DNA from 2 places in the Pantoea sp. nfd-35 genome. Region 1 is predicted to be linked to the other one. Evidence: riboswitches for the same ligand, from Rfam matches in the RefSeq annotation. Region 1 holds a riboswitch; the other holds the start of a gene.
The links. A riboswitch is a leader RNA that binds a small molecule or an ion and turns the genes downstream of it on or off. The one in region 1 is predicted to bind fluoride.
Positions count from the first base shown of each region.

Region 2: another riboswitch for fluoride. It lies ahead of crcB (fluoride efflux transporter CrcB); the one in region 1 lies ahead of P9J57_RS21920 (DHHA2 domain-containing protein).

Region 1 is NZ_CP122405.1:10,220-19,421, reverse strand. Features, by position in the region: gene P9J57_RS21945 (VOC family protein) at 1-112, shown strand, start outside; gene crcB (fluoride efflux transporter CrcB) at 279-653, opposite strand; gene P9J57_RS21935 (2,3-bisphosphoglycerate-dependent phosphoglycerate mutase) at 656-1,363, opposite strand; gene eno (phosphopyruvate hydratase) at 1,407-2,696, opposite strand; gene P9J57_RS21925 (universal stress protein) at 2,712-3,137, opposite strand; gene P9J57_RS21920 (DHHA2 domain-containing protein) at 3,134-4,042, opposite strand; fluoride riboswitch at 4,121-4,190, opposite strand; gene P9J57_RS21915 (uracil-DNA glycosylase family protein) at 4,240-4,839, opposite strand; gene P9J57_RS21910 (TDT family transporter) at 4,836-5,996, opposite strand; gene P9J57_RS21905 (YncE family protein) at 6,148-7,146, opposite strand; partial or broken gene umuC (translesion error-prone DNA polymerase V subunit UmuC) at 7,381-8,436, shown strand; gene P9J57_RS21895 (hypothetical protein) at 8,825-9,202, shown strand, end outside.
Region 2 is NZ_CP122403.1:266,676-275,877, forward strand. Features, by position in the region: gene P9J57_RS01230 (zinc-binding alcohol dehydrogenase family protein) at 1-394, shown strand, start outside; gene P9J57_RS01235 (nucleoside hydrolase) at 428-1,345, opposite strand; fluoride riboswitch at 1,590-1,666, shown strand; gene crcB (fluoride efflux transporter CrcB) at 1,760-2,137, shown strand; gene P9J57_RS01245 (alpha/beta hydrolase) at 2,167-2,772, opposite strand; gene P9J57_RS01250 (GNAT family N-acetyltransferase) at 2,954-4,078, shown strand; gene P9J57_RS01255 (ABC transporter ATP-binding protein) at 4,075-5,907, opposite strand; gene P9J57_RS01260 (GNAT family N-acetyltransferase) at 5,979-6,482, shown strand; gene P9J57_RS01265 (HD-GYP domain-containing protein) at 6,630-7,796, shown strand; gene kdpF (K(+)-transporting ATPase subunit F) at 7,907-7,996, shown strand; gene kdpA (potassium-transporting ATPase subunit KdpA) at 7,996-9,202, shown strand, end outside.

The sequences.
Region 1 (9,202 bases):
AAAAGGCGTCCACTTCTGTCAGGAGCCGCGCGAGGAAGAATACGGAATGGTTGTCGTGTTTGAGGACATCTATGGCAATCGCTGGGACCTTTACCAGAACAGGCAGACCTGAAACTCTGTCACGACAGTGTCCCGGATTTAGGGGAAGCCTTACAGGCGTAAACCCTGTCGGATCAGGCCCGCAGAGAGCGCTTCTGAACAATATACTGAACTGTCTGACCTCAGTGCAGCGGTCGCTGCACTGAGGTCTCCCCTGGATAGAGGCCGTACGGTCCGGGTTAACCACACAGCGTCATGATATAAAATCCGGCCGCCGTCATGGCCAGCGAACCCAGCACGTGTATCAGCACCGAGGCGGCTGCCCAGGCATAGCTGCCTGACTGCAGCAGGGCAAAAACCTCAGCTGAGAATGTGGAGAAGGTCGTCATTCCGCCACACAGCCCGGTGGTAATGAGCAGCCGCCAGGCCGGATCGAGGCCGGGATGGCGCAGAAAATACGCCAGCGCCGCCCCGATGATAAATCCACCCAGCAGGTTGACCAGCAGCGTCCCCGGCGGCAGGTCCGGAAAAAGCGCGTTCAGGCGCGCGCCCAGTTGCCAGCGGATAACACACCCTAAAGCACCGCCGGTGATGACGGCAAAAAGCTGATTCACGTTCACTCCTTTTTTTTAATATTCAGAACATAACGGCACACGACCTGTGCGGCCGTATCCATTTCATATACAACCGGCACGCCGGTCGGGATGTGCAGCTGTGCCACGCTGTCGTGGGGCATGCCGTTCAGAAAGGCGGTCAGGGCGCGCAGCGTGTTGCCGTGCGCCACAATCAGAACGGTACTTCCGCAGCGCAGCTGTGGCACCACAACGTGGTGCCAGTATGGCATGACGCGACGCAGCGTCATTTCCAGGCTTTCCGTTGCAGGCAGGTCGGCCAGCGCAACGCGGCGGTAGCGCAGATCCCGACGCAGCTGCGCCGGAGCCTCCGCGTCTGCGGGCGGAATGCCGCTGAAGCTTTTGCGCCATAGCCGGACGGTCTCTTCCCCCATCATCCGGGCAGCGTCGTCCTTGTTCAGCCCCTGCAGCGCACCGTAGTGGCGCTCGTTCAGTCGCCAGCTCTTTTCCACGGGCGTCCAGCTTCGGTCAAGACGGTCCAGCACCCGCCAGACCGTGTGAACGCAGCGTGTCATCACCGAGGTGAAGACACGGTCGGGCATAAGGCCCGCTGCCCGCAGCGCGTCACCGGCCCGGTCGGCCTCCTGCCGCCCCCTGACCGTCAGCGGCACGTCCGTCCAGCCGGTAAAACGGTTTTCCCGGTTCCACTGGCTTTCGCCGTGCCGCAGGAGGATCAGCGTTGCAGGGGCCACAGGCATTCCTTCTTTGCCGGACGGGGACCGTCCGGCGGATGTGTTACGTGCGGCGCACAAACGCATGAAGCCCCGCGTAGTGCGCGTCCTCACCCAGCGCCTGCTCAATGCGCATCAGCTGGTTGTACTTTTCCACGCGTTCGCCGCGGCACGGCGCGCCGGTTTTCAGGTGTCCCGCGCGCAGGGCCACCGTCAGATCGGCAAGGAACGTGTCCGTGGTTTCCCCGCTGCGGTGAGACATGAACGCACCCCAGCCGTGCCGCTGGCAGAGAGCCACGGCGTCCAGCGTTTCGCTGAGCGAGCCTATCTGATTGAGCTTGATCAGCGCGGCGCTGGCGAGGTTTTCGTCAATGCCGCGCTGGATGTACTTCACGTTGGTTACAAACAGGTCGTCACCAACCAGCTCGGCCCTGCCCGCAAGCTGCTGGTGCAGATGCTTCCAGCCCGCCCAGTCGTCCTCGGCCAGGCCGTCTTCCAGCAGGATGACCGGAAACTGGTCCATCAGCTCGCCGTAGTATGCCGTCATTTCCGCCGCGCTCAGCGCGCTGCCCTCGGTGCGCAGATGATACTGACCGTCAGCGAAAAACTCACTTGAGGCAGGGTCCATGCAGATGCTGATGTCCTCTCCGGGCCTGTATCCCGCCTTCTCAATCGCCTGTACGATAAACGCCAGCGGGTCACGGTTCGACGACACGGCGGGCGCAAAACCGCCTTCGTCGCCCACTGCCGCTGAGAGTTTTTTGTCCAGCAGGATCTGGCGCAGCGCCTGGTAGACCTCGCTGCCCTGACGCACGGCCTCGCGCAGCGTGGGTGCCCCGTGTGGCGCTATCATGAACTCCTGGAAGTCCGCGCCCTGACCGCGGGCGTGCACGCCGCCGTTGATGATGTTCATGCACGGCACGGGCAGCAGATTCGCCTGCAGGCCCCCCAGGTAGCGCCACAGCGGCTCGTGCGAGGCCTGTGCCGCCAGCCGGGCCACCGCCAGCGATACGCCCAGAATGGCATTGGCACCCAGGCGACTCTTGTTCTCCGTGCCGTCCAGCATCAGCATGATGTTGTCCAGCTGCCGCTGCTCGCGCACGTCCAGGCCGCGCACGGCTTCGCAGATTTCCGTATTAACCGCCCTGACGGCATCCAGCACGCCTTTGCCGCCAAAACGTTGTGCGTCACCGTCGCGGCGCTCTGCGGCCTCGCGCGACCCGGTGCTGGCCCCGGAAGGCACCGAGGCGCGTGCCATCATCCCGTCCGGGGTCCGGGCCTCAACTTCAACGGTGGGGTTGCCGCGAGAGTCAAGAATTTCCCGGGCGGTCACGTTATCCAGTGTAAAGTGCATAGCGTTTCTCCCGGTTTAGTCATTCAGGTGAGTAATAAGCACATCCACCGTGAGGTGGTTGATGTATTCCGCCGAGCGGGACGTCAGCATTCCCATAAAGCGGTTGCGGTGCCCGGCAAGCACGAGGTCCACGCCCAGCTCATTGATGCACTTCTCCACGTCCTCAAAGCGGCGCATGGTCACCAGCTCCCGCGTGTCTACCGCCTCAGGCACGGAGGCCGCCAGCTCGCTCATAAACGCTTTGGCTTTCAGCACCTCTTCCGACACGACGTCGTCCATCAGGCTGTCGGACACGTAGTTCATTTCCCGGTAGTCGTCGCTGATGTGGGCCAGGGTGATTTTCATGCCGAGCGGCTGCGCCAGCGCGACCGCCCGTTTCAGCAGGAGGGTGCCGTCGTCTTTGTCGTTCACAAGTATCAGTGCGTGGGTGTAGCAGGTCATAATGAACTCCCGTTCTGGTTAAGGCGGGACTCAAGCCACGGCAGAAGCTGTTTTTTGCGGCTGAGCATGCCCGGTACGGAGCAGGAGGCCGCGTTAACGCTCTCCCGCCCGGCGAAGTAAAGCGTTGAAAACCCGGCGCGAATGTCGGTCAACATCAGCACCGTCAGCCCGGCACCCGACTGGTCCGCCAGATACGCCAGGGCAGCGAGCAGGTCGTCCATCACGGGGGCAACCTGTGTCGGTGAGCTGACCTCAATCTGGGCAATGCGCACGTCGGTGCCGGCAATGACGAAGGCCTTGAGGTCCCTGCCCAGCAGCTGCTGGGCGCTGAGGCCGCTGACGTCCGTTTTGGCGGTGAGGAGGTCACGGGCGAAGGCTCTGCGGTTTACGCCGGACAGCACGCCCAGTTCGGTCGCCGAACGGATATCGTCTTCGGTGGTGGTCGGCGAGCGAAGATTCACGGTGTCACTCAGGAGTGCGCCCAGCAGAAGCACGGCGAGCGTCGGGGGCTGCGTGCGGCGCGCTTCAGCGTCCATCAGCAGCCAGAGCAGCGTGGCGCTGCTGCCAACCGGGCGGATATGCACCTCCGGCGGCAGTTGCGTTATCAGCCCGCCCAGCCGGTGGTGGTCAGTGATGCCCACGACGTTGCTCCGGAGCAGGTCGTCAGGCCCCTGCGCCGGCTCGGTGAAATCGACCAGCCACACCCGTTCATCCTGCAGCGGAATAGCGAGCAGCGGCGGCAGCGTAAGACCGGCGGTGTCAAAGATAAAGCGGGTTTCCCGGTTAGCCTCGCCGAGACGCCATGCGCGGGCGTCCATGCCGCGCCCGGTCAGCCAGTGAGCGGTGACGACCGCCGTGCAGATGGCGTCGCTGTCAGGATTGATGTGGCCAAAAACGTGTATCAAGGGTCTCTCCCCGTAAAGGGAAGTACGCAGGCCGGGAGGAAAGTAAGGACGGCCTGACGCACCTCCTGAAAATCAAGAGTCACATCAGGCGTCATCAGCTCCGGAACGGAGCGGTTGGGAAAGGTGGAACGCCATCACCCTGTACTCTGAGTATAGAGCCAGACGGAAAGCCTGTCAGTATTATTCTGCTGGCACCCTCAGCCCGCCAGCGCAGCGCGTGCTTCGCGGAGCACCCGGCGGATGTTTTCCGGCACCGCCGGGCTTGTGCAAAGTGAAAGCGGACTGGGGTGAGGCATCTTCAGCACCGTGACGCCGGGGCACTGATGACTGACCGTCCCGCGGGCCTGAGCCGCTACGGCACCGGCCAGCACCACCACGCGCAGCGCGGGCAGATACGCCAGCACGTCCTCAAGCCAGGCGCAGCCGCTGCGGATGTCCGCCGCTGAGGGCCGTTTCTGCGGCCCGTCGCTGACCCAGGGCACCGTATTCCACAGCACGCTGTCCCGGCGCGCAATACCGGCTTCCGCCAGAAACCGCCCCAGGTTCTGCTGGGCCGGCCCCGGGTTATCCCGCGACACAAACCGGGGTGACGGGCTGCTGCGCGCCGGCGACTGCAGCAGGACGAGCAGTCCGGCCCCGGTCCCGCCGTCGGCCGGATCAAACCACGGCAGCTCCACGCCGTGCTGACGCAGCCCGCTGACCCAGCGATTCAGCGCGGCCACGTGCGGCGCGGTGACTGCCGCGAGGCGTTCCTCGCGTAAAAACGGGTCCAGCAGCGACGTGCAGGTTTCACTCACGGCTTCCGGTCCAGGCCTGCCAGACAGGGGGAAACAAACAGTTTCCCGCTCCATGCCCCGCGCACCGTCTTCACCGCGACCAGCAGCCACATGGCGGCCAGCATGACGACAAGAAGCGCACCGAAGCCTTTAAAGAACGCCAGGTCAACGAGGGTGGACAGCTTCAGCGTGGCGACCGTGTACACGCCCAGCGGGAAGGTAAAGCCCCACCATCCCAGATTGAACGGAATGCCTTCACGGAAGTATCGCACGGTTATCAGCGTGGCCAGCAGCATCCACCACAGGCCGCAGCCCCAGAAGAGAATGCCGGCAACGAACCCCACGCCCTGCGCGATATGACCGATTTCCGGCATGCCCGCCGCGGCAAACACCCCGGGCGCATCTCCGCCGATGACCAGCATCCCCAGCGAGCCGGTACCAATCGGCCCCAGTGCCAGCCAGCTTGAGGCCGCCATGCTTTCGTGTGGTAGCTTGTGCAGCGCCATACGCAGCAGCAGGATGGCGAGGATGCTCAGCGCCACCGGCACCGAGTACGCCCACAGCACGTAGCTGGTAATAATGATGCCGAGCTGCGCGTGGGGGTCGGCAATGTGCGGTGCCAGCAGGCCGCCACTGACTGCCGCAACCTCGGCGGCCACGACCGGCAGTAACCAGACGGCGGTCATCTGGTCAATGCTGTGCTGCTGCCGGGTAAACATCATGTAGGGAATACACACGCCACACAGCAGCGACATCGCCACGTCCAGCCACCACAGGGCGTGCGCTACGGGAATGACGTCAGCCCCCCACCGGGGGAGGCCAAACGCCAGCAGCCCGTTGATGATGGTGGCCATGCCCATCGGGATGGTGCCGAAGAACATGGACACCGTTGAATGGCCAAAGATGCGCTTTGCCTCACCGAAGTACATCACCCAGCGGGCCAGATACATCACGGCAAAGACGCTGAACAGGAAGATGTTAAACATCCAGAGTCCCTCGGCGACGAGGCGTAATCCCGGAACCGGCCAGGGGAACTGCGCCAGAGACAGAGACAGGATACCGGTCCCCATGGTCGCGGCGAACCAGTTAGGCGTGAACTGACGTATGGCCTCTTTCGGGCTGCTCAGCGCGCTCAGCGGGCGCGCTCCGTTATGCAGGGTAAATATTTTATCGTTCATGCCGTAATCTCCTGAGTAGACAGAAAGAGTATAGGCACGTCGGGTTAAATCTTTAAAACAGGTTATTCAGTTAAAATAAACCAGTAAAAGTGGTTAGACTCTCCCACTCCGGGAAGGACCGTCACACCGCCGGAGTGAGGGAAGGACTGAATCAGGCCTGCGGCGGGCTTTTAATCGTGGCCGTGACGCGGTTCTGTTTCAGGTCAACGACCGCAATGCTGAGGTCTTTATTCAGCACCCACGCGCGGGCACCGTCTTTGCTGAAAACGATGGCCTGACGGGGCGCATCCAGTCCGGTAACGGTGGAGACCACCTTACCGGCGGCGGTATCAATAACGGAGAGGCTGTTGTCGCCCAGGTTGCCGCTGTAAACATAGCGGTTATCCGGCGTCAGGGCGGCACCGTAAGGATCCTGCCCCACGGGAATGGTTGCCGTAATGGCGAGCTTCTGCGTGTCAACCACGGCGATGGTGTTGCTGCCGCTGTTAGCCGCGTACAGTGTGCGGCCGTCGGCGCTGACTGAAATGGCGCGCAGCTTGCTGAAGCCTGTTATCTCGCCGCGAATCTCGCCCGTTACGGCGTCAACCAGGGTAATTTTATCGCCCTTAAAGTTAGTGACGTAGACGGTTTTGCCGTCCGGGCTGATTTTTATGCCCTGACGGGGCTGGGCAAAACCCGTCACGACCGCAACGGGCCGGTTGTGCGTCAGGTCATACACCGAGAGCGTGCTGGCGGCCTCGTTATTCACATACAGGCGCTGACCGTCACGGCTGATAGCTGTGCCGAATGCCCCGGGCCCCAGCGGCAGCGAGGTCTCCACATCAAGCGTCCCGGTGCTGATTTTTCTGACCACGCCGAGGCTGCTGTCTGAAAGATATACGGCCTTCCCGTCGGGGGAGAAAAGCGCATTGCGGGGCGTGACGTATCCCTTCAGCACCTTTCTGACTTTCCCGGCAGCCAGGTCGTAGACCACCACCTCAGAGCGCTCACTGTAGGACGCCACCGCCGTTTTCTCATCGGGACTGACAGCAAGGGAATTGTTGTGGATATCGCCGTCAAACGTCCAGCGTTCCTCTGCGGCACCGGCGAGGGTGCTGATAAGAAGAAACGCCACCGCGGTCAGTCCCGGGATCCTGTATTTTTTTATCATCATTTTTCCTGCATTGGGGTGGGTAAGGGATAAGACTCATTGCCCGATTGAGGGCTTCAGAGTAAGTGTGGCAGATTAAATCCTGGCGGGGAAATCGATTTTCCGACTATGTCTTACCACCCTCAACCTTCCCCCCTGTCAGTAAGCATACTGAGGTAGTTCAAGGCTGAATAATTCCTGTTCAGAAAATAAACTTCAGAGGAATGGTAACTGATTTTTTTTGTTTAAATTGCATTCCACATAAATCACAGCCTCAGCCAGCGCGTCATGTCTGCTCTGGAAGATATGACGCCCAAAGTCGAACAGTATTCCATTGATGAAATGTTTCTCGATTTGACAGGCATTGATAGCTGTGAGGACTTCGAGCACTTCGGCCACCGGCTGCGTGCCCACGTTCTGGCCAGAACCGGGCTGACGATTGGCGCAGGCATCGGCCCGACCAAAACGCTGGCCAAATCAGCCCAGTGGGCCTCGAAAGAGTGGCCCCAGTTTAAGGGCGTGCTGGCGCTGACGCCCGGAAACCCGAAGCGGACCGAGGCGCTGCTGATGCGCCAGCCCGTCGAGGAAATCTGGGGGGTTGGCAGGCGTATCGGCAAGAAACTGAACCTGCTCGGCATCACTAACGCGCTCGAGCTGGCGCGTACGCACCCCGCTTTCATCCGGAAGAACTTTTCGGTAGTGCTGGAAAGAACGGTGCGCGAGCTGAACGGCGAGGCCTGCATTCCGCTCGAGGAGATGCCGCCGGCAAAGCAGCAGATTGTCTGCAGCCGCAGTTTTGGATCCCGCATCACCACAAAAGTGGCCATGCAGCAGGCACTCTGCCAGTACGCCACGCGCGCCGCTGAAAAGCTGCGGGGCGAACGACAGTACTGCAGGCACATCAGCGTGTTTGTCCGGACCTCACCGCACGCCGTCGGCGAGACGTTTTATGGCAATACGGCCGGTGAAAAACTCACCCTGCCCACGCAGGATACGCGCGATATCATCGGCGTGGCCATGCGCGCGCTGGACCGCATCTGGGAGGATGGCCACCGGTACATGAAGGCCGGCGTCATGCTCGATGACTTTACCCCTCACGGCGTCAGTCAGCTTAATCTGTTTGACGACAACCGGCCGCGGGCAAACAGCGCGCAGCTGATGAAGGTGCTGGACGGCATTAACCAGTCAGGTCTGGGACGGGTGTGGTTTGCGGGTCAGGGCATCGATACGGAATGGCGGATGAAACGGGAAATGTTGTCTCCGGCTTGGACCACGCGATGGAGCGACATTCCCTCAGCTAAAGTCAAATAAACGCGATCTGTGTCGATTAAAATTACATTCCGAAGAATGTTAAATCAGTTCGCCCCCTCTTATTTATTTATGCCTCTCTTTGTGCACCTGAAAACCACAGATGAGAGCGCGCCAAAACAAAAGAAATATTTATAAGACACCATTGACAACGCTTAACAAAAGGTGAATATTCATTTGCAATAAATCCCAATAAATATTGTTAAAAAAACAACTTACTGTTTTTGTTAGATTTTAATTAAAGCGTTATTTTTAAAAGTTTAATTTATTTAAACTTTTAATTTTAAATTGCTTTTATAAATTAATGAAACACCCCTCTTTTTAATAAACTGTCGGCTGAATTTTCGTGTCTGCCGATTTCAATATCCTCTAACTTCATACAGGAAAGACTATGAGCATGGGCAGCACGGATTTATTCAACTACTTAGCATTCATGGGTACATGGGAGTCAGAGTCTGACGCCAACATCGATCCTCTTATCAGAGAACAATCCCTCTTTATCAGCCTTGGTGATTTTAATTCTGACTCGGTAGTCGATAAGGAGTTTGACTCACTGGTAGAGCTGGCATGTCAGGTAAGAGATCTCACTATCGCAGCTGACGCCTTGCAGATAAGTGCTGACGCAGCTGCTGTGGCTTCAATCTGGACATTCGGTTTCGGTATGGCGGCGTTTGCTGCTTTAGAAGCTGCTGAACTGATTGACCGCGGGGTCATTTCGAGTAAATCGGGGGACTTAAACGCCAAACTGCAGACTGTTGATACTGACATT
Region 2 (9,202 bases), on a different replicon from region 1:
CCCGGCTGACGCCGATTTCATCGCCAAGCTGCGCGCTGGATTTAACGGTCAGCTGGCGTTAACCCTGATCGATGCCACGGGCAACCCGGCGGCCATGAACGCGGCGGTTAACCTGATTCGGCATGGCGGTACGGTGGTTTATGTAGGCCTGCACAAAGGCGACCTGGTCATCCCCGACAGTGAATTCCACAAAAAAGAGAGTACGTTGATGGGCAGCCGGAACGCTACGCGCGAAGATTTTGACCGGGTGCGTGAACTCATGGCCGCCGGGAAACTGCGAGCAGAAATGATGCTGAACCGCCATTTCGCCTTCTCTACGCTGGCAGAGCACTTTGAGGAAGCGGTTATCAACAATCGTGAGTTGATTAAAGGCGTTATCGATTTTGATCGCTAACGGTGGATGACAGGAGCCGTCTCGCCGCCAGGCTTATCGGCTGAGCAACTGAAAAAAGTGTTTCCGCACGGCCTCCGCATCAACCCCCAGTGCGATGCGCTGTCGAGGCAGATTGCGGAAGGGATCATGCCGGGACGCCAGGGCACTCAACTGACGCACCGTCTGGCCGCAGGCAATGCCTTCCGTAATGACACGAAGCGGGCTTTCCACCAGCGTGAACGCGTCAGGCAAACACAGCCAGGATATCGTCAGCGTGTCATGCAGCGCCATACCAGAAAAGCCTTCCTTCTCAAGGCTGTATGCCAGATAGGGGCGGCAGATCGCATGCAGGACGGGTTGATGAAGTCGATCGACCTCATCGCTGTGGATCAAGACGTTATGCGTGACATCGAGCGGGATCACCACGATCGGCAAGGTGGAAGAGAGAACCTGATCGGCGGCGTGAGGATCTTTCCAGATATTAAATTCGCTGAAGGGCGTGACATTCCCGCTGTGCCCATCCGTGCCAAATGCGCCGCCCATTATGACCAGCTCTTTCACCAGCGGAATAATATCCGGCGCCTGATTGATTGCGCTGGCGATATTGGTCAGCGGACCTATCGCGACAAGCGTGATTTCACCCGGACGGGCCCGCACGCTGTCGATAATAAACTGAACGGCACCGGGTGCCTCATCGCTGAAGGGATTATCAAACGCGTCCCCTAAACCATCTTCGCCATGCAGTCGGGCAGGCGCGCTCGGCGCCTGGGCTAATGGACGTGAACAGCCCCGGTATACCGGCACCTCAATCGCCATTTTGTGGCAAAACAGCCGGGCGTTTTTCACGGCCTGTCCCACGGCAACGTTGCCAAACACCGTAGTAATGCCCAGCAAATGTTGGGTGCGGGCGGCATAAGCCAGAGCAAAGGCATCGTCTACGCCGATATCAGTATCTAAAATGACAGTTCGCACAGGCCGCTCCAGAACAGGCTCATCCCTTCGCTATGCGTGAAGGGCATTAAACGGCCCTTTAAGGCCGCTGGCAGGTCACCATTTAAGCGGAAAACGGCTCAAGAGGAAACCTGAATTGTGTGGCCCAAAACCGTCTGCTTTGCGGCAGCCTGAGCGGGGGCATCTGTCCAGACGGCGTCGGTTGGCATTGCTGATTTCCCCGCTCAACTGTGGTTGCCAGTCAGAAAAAGGCGTCGTATTATGGCGCGCATAAGGTGATGGCGTTCCACCTTTCCCAACCGCCTGCAGGCGTAACCTGCGGCTGATGACGCCTGACATTATCCTTAATCCTTTCGCGGGAGCTGGAGTGTCAGGTGCATGCATTTTTTCTGGCCCTCCACCCTCTTCTGCGCAAATCCTGAAATGGAGTCTGTGATGTTAAAACCGCTATTGGCTGTGATTTTGGGCGGCAGTGTGGGCTGTGTACTGCGTTGGTGGTTCGGTATGCGTTTTAATGCGTTTTTCCCCAATCTGCCACCGGGGACTTTGCTGGTGAATTTGATTGGCGGATTCGTGATTGGCGGTGCAATGGCCTGGTTTATCAAAAATCCCTCACTCGATCCCGCCTGGCGGTTACTCATCATTACGGGCTTATGCGGCGGGCTTACCACGTTTTCCACGTTTACAGCAGAGTTAATGACCTTATTGCAGACCGGCAAATACCTGTGGGCGATGAGCAGTGCGCTGGTGCATGTCATTGGCTCGTTACTGATGAGTTTTGCCGGTTTCGCGCTCATTAACCTGTTGGGCTAGCCTGAGGGCCAAACCGGCATGTCTGCGGTTTAGTCCTGCAAGCACTGAGCAATAAACCCGGCGGCGTGCATCGCGCCCTGACCCGAAATCGTGTGACCGGTCTGCGGCTCAAATACCGCTTCGACCAGGACGCCAGCCGCCTTCAGGCGAGTGGCCGCCGACTCGCTTTCACTGGCCGGTATGACCGTATCAGCACGACCATGAATTATCAGGGCTGGCGTGTGAGGTGCTGGCGTCAGCGGGCCGTCAAAGGCCAGGCGTCCGGAAAACGCCACCACGCCCGCGAGCGGATAACGCCCGGAAGCCAGCAGATCCAGCGCCATAATTGAGCCCTGCGAAAAGCCCACCAGAATGACGTTTTCCCAGCGATCTGCCATTCCGTGCTGCGCCATCAGATGACGAATAACGCGGTCAAAGGCCTCGCGGGCTTCACGCACCCGACCCGGGCGATTTTCCGGCGTAATCCCGGCCAGGCTAAACCACTGATAGCCCGCGCCATGCTCAAAGACGTAAGGCGCATCCGGTGAGGCAAAGGCCACATCCGGGAGCAGGGTTGCCCAGTCGTCGCCAATGGGGGCCAGATCGTCGCCGTTACTGCCCACGCCGTGTAGGAAGATCACCAATGCTTTTGCCATGTCCGTTCCTTCGCTGTTTTGTCAGATTCTGCAGGCATTTGAACAGCTGGCGGGATTAACGTCAAAACCTAACGACGCTTCAGGTCGCGCGTTGGCATGAGGCATTCCGTGCCGTTCTGCTTTCCCTGAACCCTAAAACCTGCTTGACTGACGTGTCATCGGTTGCTGTCTGGAGTTATGCATGTCGTTGTTCCACCTGAGTTCGCTTTCAGATATCTCTGCCGCTGAATGGGATGCGCTGTTACCCGATCAACAGCCTTTTTTACGCCACGCGTTTTTGCTGAGCCTGGAAGAAAGTGGCAGCGTCCGGCCGGAAAGGGGCTGGCAGCCCGATCACCTTCTCTGGCGTGAGGCCGGTGTGCTTCGCGCCGCGCTTCCCGGTTATCAAAAGTTTCATTCTCAGGGTGAATACGTTTTCGATCACGCCTGGGCAGATGCCTGTCAGCGCGCCGGGATTCCGTACTATCCGAAATGGCTGGGCGCGATTCCTTTCAGCCCGGTCACAGGGGCACGCGTACTCGGCGCAGCGGATGCCGCCGCCCGACTGCTTGCTGCTCTCCCGGACGCGCTGGCTGAACAGGGGCTGAGTGGTGCGCATATCAACTTCACCGACCCGCAAGCGAACGCCTTGCTGGCGGCGCAACCTGACTGGCTGTCACGCCTGGGCTGCCAGTATCACTGGCACAATCGAGGCTATCGCGACTTTCAGGATTTCCTGGATACGCTGATGTCGCGTAAACGTAAACAGCTGCGAAAAGAGCGCGAGCAGGTGGTGCAGAGCGGTTTTGAATTTGACTGGTATCGCGGCGATCAACTGCGCGAGGATCAGTGGGACTTTGTCTATACCTGCTACGCCAATACTTATGCAGTGCGCGGCCAGCGGCCCTATCTGACCCGCGCCTTCTTCAGCCTGCTGGCTGAGAGGCTGCCGGACAATATTCGCGTGGTCATTGCCCGTCTGCAGCAACAACCGGCGGCGATGGCCTTTTACCTCAAGGACGGCCAAAGCCTGTATGGCCGCTACTGGGGCTGCCTGGCGGAATTTGACCGGCTTCACTTCGAAACCTGTTTTTATCAGGGGATGGATTTCGCCATTGCGGAAAGGCTGCAACGCTTTGATGCGGGCGCGCAGGGCGAGCACAAACTGGTACGTGGTTTTGAACCCCAGATGACCCACTCCTGGCACTATTTGTGCCATCCCGGCCTGCGCGCGGCCGTGGATGACTTTCTGCAGCAGGAGCGGCAAGGCGTCCATCTCTGGGCCGAAGAAGCCCGTGACGCCCTGCCATATCGACGCGGCGATTAATCTGCGCCAACAAATCCTCCCGTCTGATGCTGCCACAGACGGGCATACAGGCCATTTTGAGCCAGTAGCTCAGAGTGACTACCGATTTCCACAATCTGGCCTTTTTCCAGCACCACCAGACGATCCATTTTGGCAATGGTGGACAGGCGGTGGGCGATGGCAATCACCGTTTTGCCCTGCATCAGGGATTCCAGGCTTTCCTGAATCGCGGCTTCCACTTCGGAATCGAGCGCGGACGTCGCTTCATCCATAATCAGGATCGGCGCATCTTTCAACAGGACACGGGCGATAGCTACGCGCTGGCGCTGCCCGCCTGACAGTTTCACGCCGCGTTCACCCACATGTGCATCCAGGCCAAACCGGCCCTGAGAATCCGACAGCAACGGGATAAACTCATCGGCGCGGGCGCGATGAATGGCTAACTGGAGTTCTTCTTCGCTGGCATCTGGCCGCCCGTACAACAGGTTTTCGCGAATAGAGCGATGCAGCAGCGAGGTATCCTGGGTGATCATCCCGATTTGGCTGCGCAGGCTCTCCTGCGTCACTTCAGCAATATTTTGACCGTCAATCAGGATACGACCGCCGTTGAGGTCGTACAGGCGCAGCAGCAGGTTCACCAGGGTGGATTTACCCGCACCGGAAGGCCCAATCAGGCCAATTTTTTCACCGGGTTTGATGGTCAGGTTCAGGCCATCAATGACCTGACGGCCGCCGCCATAGTCAAAACGGATAGCGTCGAAACGAATCTCGCCCTGCGTCACCTTTAGCTGTGTTGCCTTTGAGGAATCCTGCACGCTAAGCGGTTGTGAAATGGTATTCAGTCCGTCCTGCACCATACCGATGTTTTCAAAAATCCCGTTTACCACCCACATCACCCAGCCGGACATGTTGACCAGGCGGATCACCAGGCCGGTTGCCAGGGCAATGGCGCCAACGCTGATCAGCGACTCGCTCCACAGCCACAGCGCCAGTCCTGACGTTGAGACAATCAGGATTCCGTTCAGCGTTGATAAGGTGAGGTCCATGCTGGTCACCATCCGGTTAGCATGCTGCGTCTTATCCGTCTGCTCCTGAATCGCTTCGCGGGCATACTGACGTTCAAGATCGCTGTGCGCGAAAAGCTTGATGGTGGCGATGTTGGTATAGCCGTCAACAATGGTGCCCATCAGCTTCGAACGGGCCTCCGATGACACCACCGAACGGGCTTTTACCCGGGGGACGAAAAAGCGCAGCGCGGCAACGTAGGCCACAATCCAGATTATCAGCGGAATCATCAAACGCCAGTCGGCTTCTGCAAACAGGACCATCGCCGTTGCGGCATAGATCAGCACATGCCAGATCGCATCCACCAACTGTACTGCCGAGTCGCGCAGCGAATTACCGGTTTGCAAAATACGTTGCGCAATCCGCCCGGCGAAGTCGTTCTGAAAAAAGTTCATGCTCTGCCGCAGGACATAATTATGGTGCTGCCAGCGGATCATACTGGTCATGCCGGGGTTAATGCTCTGATGGACCAGCATATCGTGCAGTGCAATAAATACCGGGCGCAGTATTAGCGCAACACAGCCCATCCATAACAACGTTTGCCAGTTATCCCTGAACAACGTTGCTGGCGTAGCGTGATTCACCAAATCGATAATGCGGCTCAGATAACTGAACAGTGCAACCTCAATCAGTGCGCCAATTAATCCCACCACCAGTAGTGCGGCGAAGCTCGGCCACACCTGACGCAGATAGTAAAAGTAAAATGGCCAGACCCGTGAAGGCGGCATATCGGTTGGCGCATCCTGAAAAATATTGATAAAACGTTCGAAACGACGATACAACATAGAGTCACTCTTTCCGTTCGGGAAGAGTTACAGCTTAGTGCATGTGTACGCCCGATTAAAAAGGATTAAATATGGATATCACTCTGCGCGGCCGCGAGCCTGGCGATGCTGCGGCATACCAACGTCTTTACGGTCATCCGGCGGTTTATCCCTGGACGCTTCAGTTGCCTTTCCCCAGCGTCGCGACCTGGGAAAAGAAGTTTGCAAAGATGGATGCGGAAGGCTTTATCAATTTTATCGCCGAAGTTGAGGGGGAAATGGTGGGCGAACTCACGCTGTTTACCAATCATAATCCGCGTACCCGCCACTGCATCAGTTTCGGTATTGGCGTCGATCCCGCCTTCTCTGGTCGGGGAATCGGAGAGCATTTGATTCGTAACGCCATGGATTATGCGCGCAACTGGCTGGGCATCACCCGTATGGAACTGGAGGTGTTTCACGATAATCACCGGGCGCTGGCGCTGTATGAGCGACTGGGTTTTGAACGCGAAGGCATCCGCCGCCAGGCGTCACTGCGTGAAGGCAAATTTCACGATGTGGTGATGATGGCAAAATTGCTCACTGAGACAGCCTGACCACGCTCTTTTTTACCGGTTAACAGGAAAAATCTCCCTTCGACGGCTAAAATTTGTGCTGTGCCACAGTTCGCACAAAATGACCTGCACAAAACCGAGTGCCTGCCGATATCACGATATCACCCGCTGATACTCTGGAGGGAGATTGTGATTAAACTCATCACCATTGACGAACTAAAACCGGGTATGTTCGTCCACAAGCTTGAAGTCTGGTGGTTTAAAGACAAACGCATTCGTAATCAGATGTTGATCACCGATCAACGTCAGGTTTCGATGTTTCGTCATGAGGGCATACAGCGTTTATGGATCGATATGGAGAAATCGATTTCAGTGACGCCATCTGTGCCGAAAAAGGTCGATTCAGGCCTGCGTGCGCCTTTTTCTCAGGAAATGGAGCAGGCGCAGCATATCTTTGAACAGGGAAAGCCAAAAGTGCTGGCCATGTTCAGCGAGGCACGCCTGGGCCATGGTCTGAATCTCAATGATATGATTGCCATTGTCGATCAGATTGCGGGCTCTATTGAGCGTGAGCCCTCCGCGCTGTTACGCGTTGCGCAGCTAAAGGATCATGACAATTACACCTACCTGCACTCCATGGCGGTCTGTGGGCTCATGATCGCCTTTGGAAAAAAACTGGGGCTGGATGCTCAGCAGCTTCAGCGGGTGGGGATGGGCGGATTACTGCACGACCTGGGTAAGGCAGCCGTACCACTCGCTATCCTCAACAAACCGGACACGCTCAACGACGAAGAGTTTAAGATCATGTGTGAACATCCGATTGCAGGTGCGCAAATGCTGATGGATGCACAGGCAGGCGATGATCTTGTGGATATCGCGCTGCATCACCATGAAAAATATGACGGTAGCGGCTATCCCTATGGCCTGAAAGGCCATGAGATCAGCGTGTATTCCCGCATGGCGACGATTTGTGACGTTTACGATGCGCTGACCTCAACGCGGCCTTACCGTAAAGGCTGGACCCCAGCCAAAACCCTGCAAATGATGTTGAGCTGGCCGGGGCATTTCGACAGTACCTTACTGCACGCTTTCGTCAGTACGATAGGGATGTATCCCGTCGGTTCCCTGGTTCGCCTGGCGTCTGGACGCATTGCGCTGGTGGTGAAGGGCGGCGATAAGTCATTACAGCGACCTACGGTGCATGTCTTCTGGTCACTGCATGCGCAGCGGGAAATCAAACCTGAGGTGCTGGATCTGGGCGACAGTTTTTGTACTGACAGCATTGTGTGTGCCGAAGATAACGGCCGTTGGGACAACGTCGATCTGCGCCGAATCTGGTTGCTGGACGCCGCCTGATATTGCGGGTCGTTTTTATACATTTTTTACATCCCTGACCCGCATTTTAACCCTTTCTTTATGTGCGCCAGCGCAAGCTACTCAGCAAATCCAATCCTCTGGAGGTTGCTGTGAGTGCAGGCGTAATAACCGGCATTGTGCTGGTAGTGTTGTTGCTGGGCTATCTGATCTATGCCCTGTTAAATGCGGAGGCTTTCTGATGGCGGCCAATGCGTTTTTACTGATCGCGGTTTATCTGCTGTTGCTGATGGTGATGGCGCAACCGCTGGGGCGTGGGCTGGCCGCGCTGGTTGCCGATAAACCCCTCTTTGCACGTGCTGAAGCCCTGCTGTGGCGTTTTTCGGGTGTACAAGAAGGCGGTATGCGCTGGCAGCACTACCTGCTGGCAATTTTGGTGTTCAACCTGCTTGGCTTCGTGGTGCTGCTCGCCATCCTGATGTTTCAGGGAGCGTTGCCGCTCAATCCGCAACATCTTCCCGGACTGAGCTGGGATTTGGCGCTGAATACCGCTATCAGTTTTGTCACCAACACCAACTGGCAGTCTTATGCCGGTGAAAGCACCCTGAGTTACTTCAGCCAGATGGTCGGGCTGACGGTGCAGAACTTCGTTTCCGCCGCCACCGGCATCGCCGTGGCGTTTGCGCTGATTCGCGGTTTTGCTAATCGTTCGGTGGCAACCCTGGGGAACGCCTGGCGCGATTTAACGCGCATTACACTCTATGTCCTGTTGCCGATCAGCCTGCTGATGGCGCTGTTTTTTGTCAGCCAGGGCAGCATCCAGAACTTCCTGCCGTATCACAACGTCACCAGCCTCGAAGGTGCGCAGCAAACGCTGGCAATGGGGCCGGTTGCCTCTCAGGAAGCCATCAAAATGCTGGGCACCAACGGCGGCGGCTTTTTCAACGTCAACTCTGCGCATCCGTTTGAGAACCCTACCGCGCTGAGCAATTTCGTACAGATGCTTAGTATCTTCCTGATTCCGGCGGCTCTCTGCTTTGCCTTTGGCGAAAGCGTAAAAGATCGGCGCCAGGGCTCAATGTTGCTGTGGTCCATGACGCTGATGTTTGTCGTGGCTGCTGCGCTGGTGATGTGGGCTGAACTACGTGGCAACCCGCACTTTCTGACGCTAGGGGCTGACAGCGCCATCAATATGGAAGGCAAAGAAACGCGCTTCGGCATTCTCAACTCCAGCCTGTTTGCGGTGATTACGACGGCGGCGTCCTGCGGTGCGGTAAACGCGATGCATGACTCGTTTACGGCGCTGGGCGGTATGGTGCCGATGCTGCTGATGCAACTGGGCGAGGTGGTGTTTGGCGGCGTGGGTGCCGGTCTGTACGGGATGCTGCTGTTTGTCTTACTGGCGGTGTTTATTGCCGGGTTGATGATTGGCCGCACACCGGAATTCC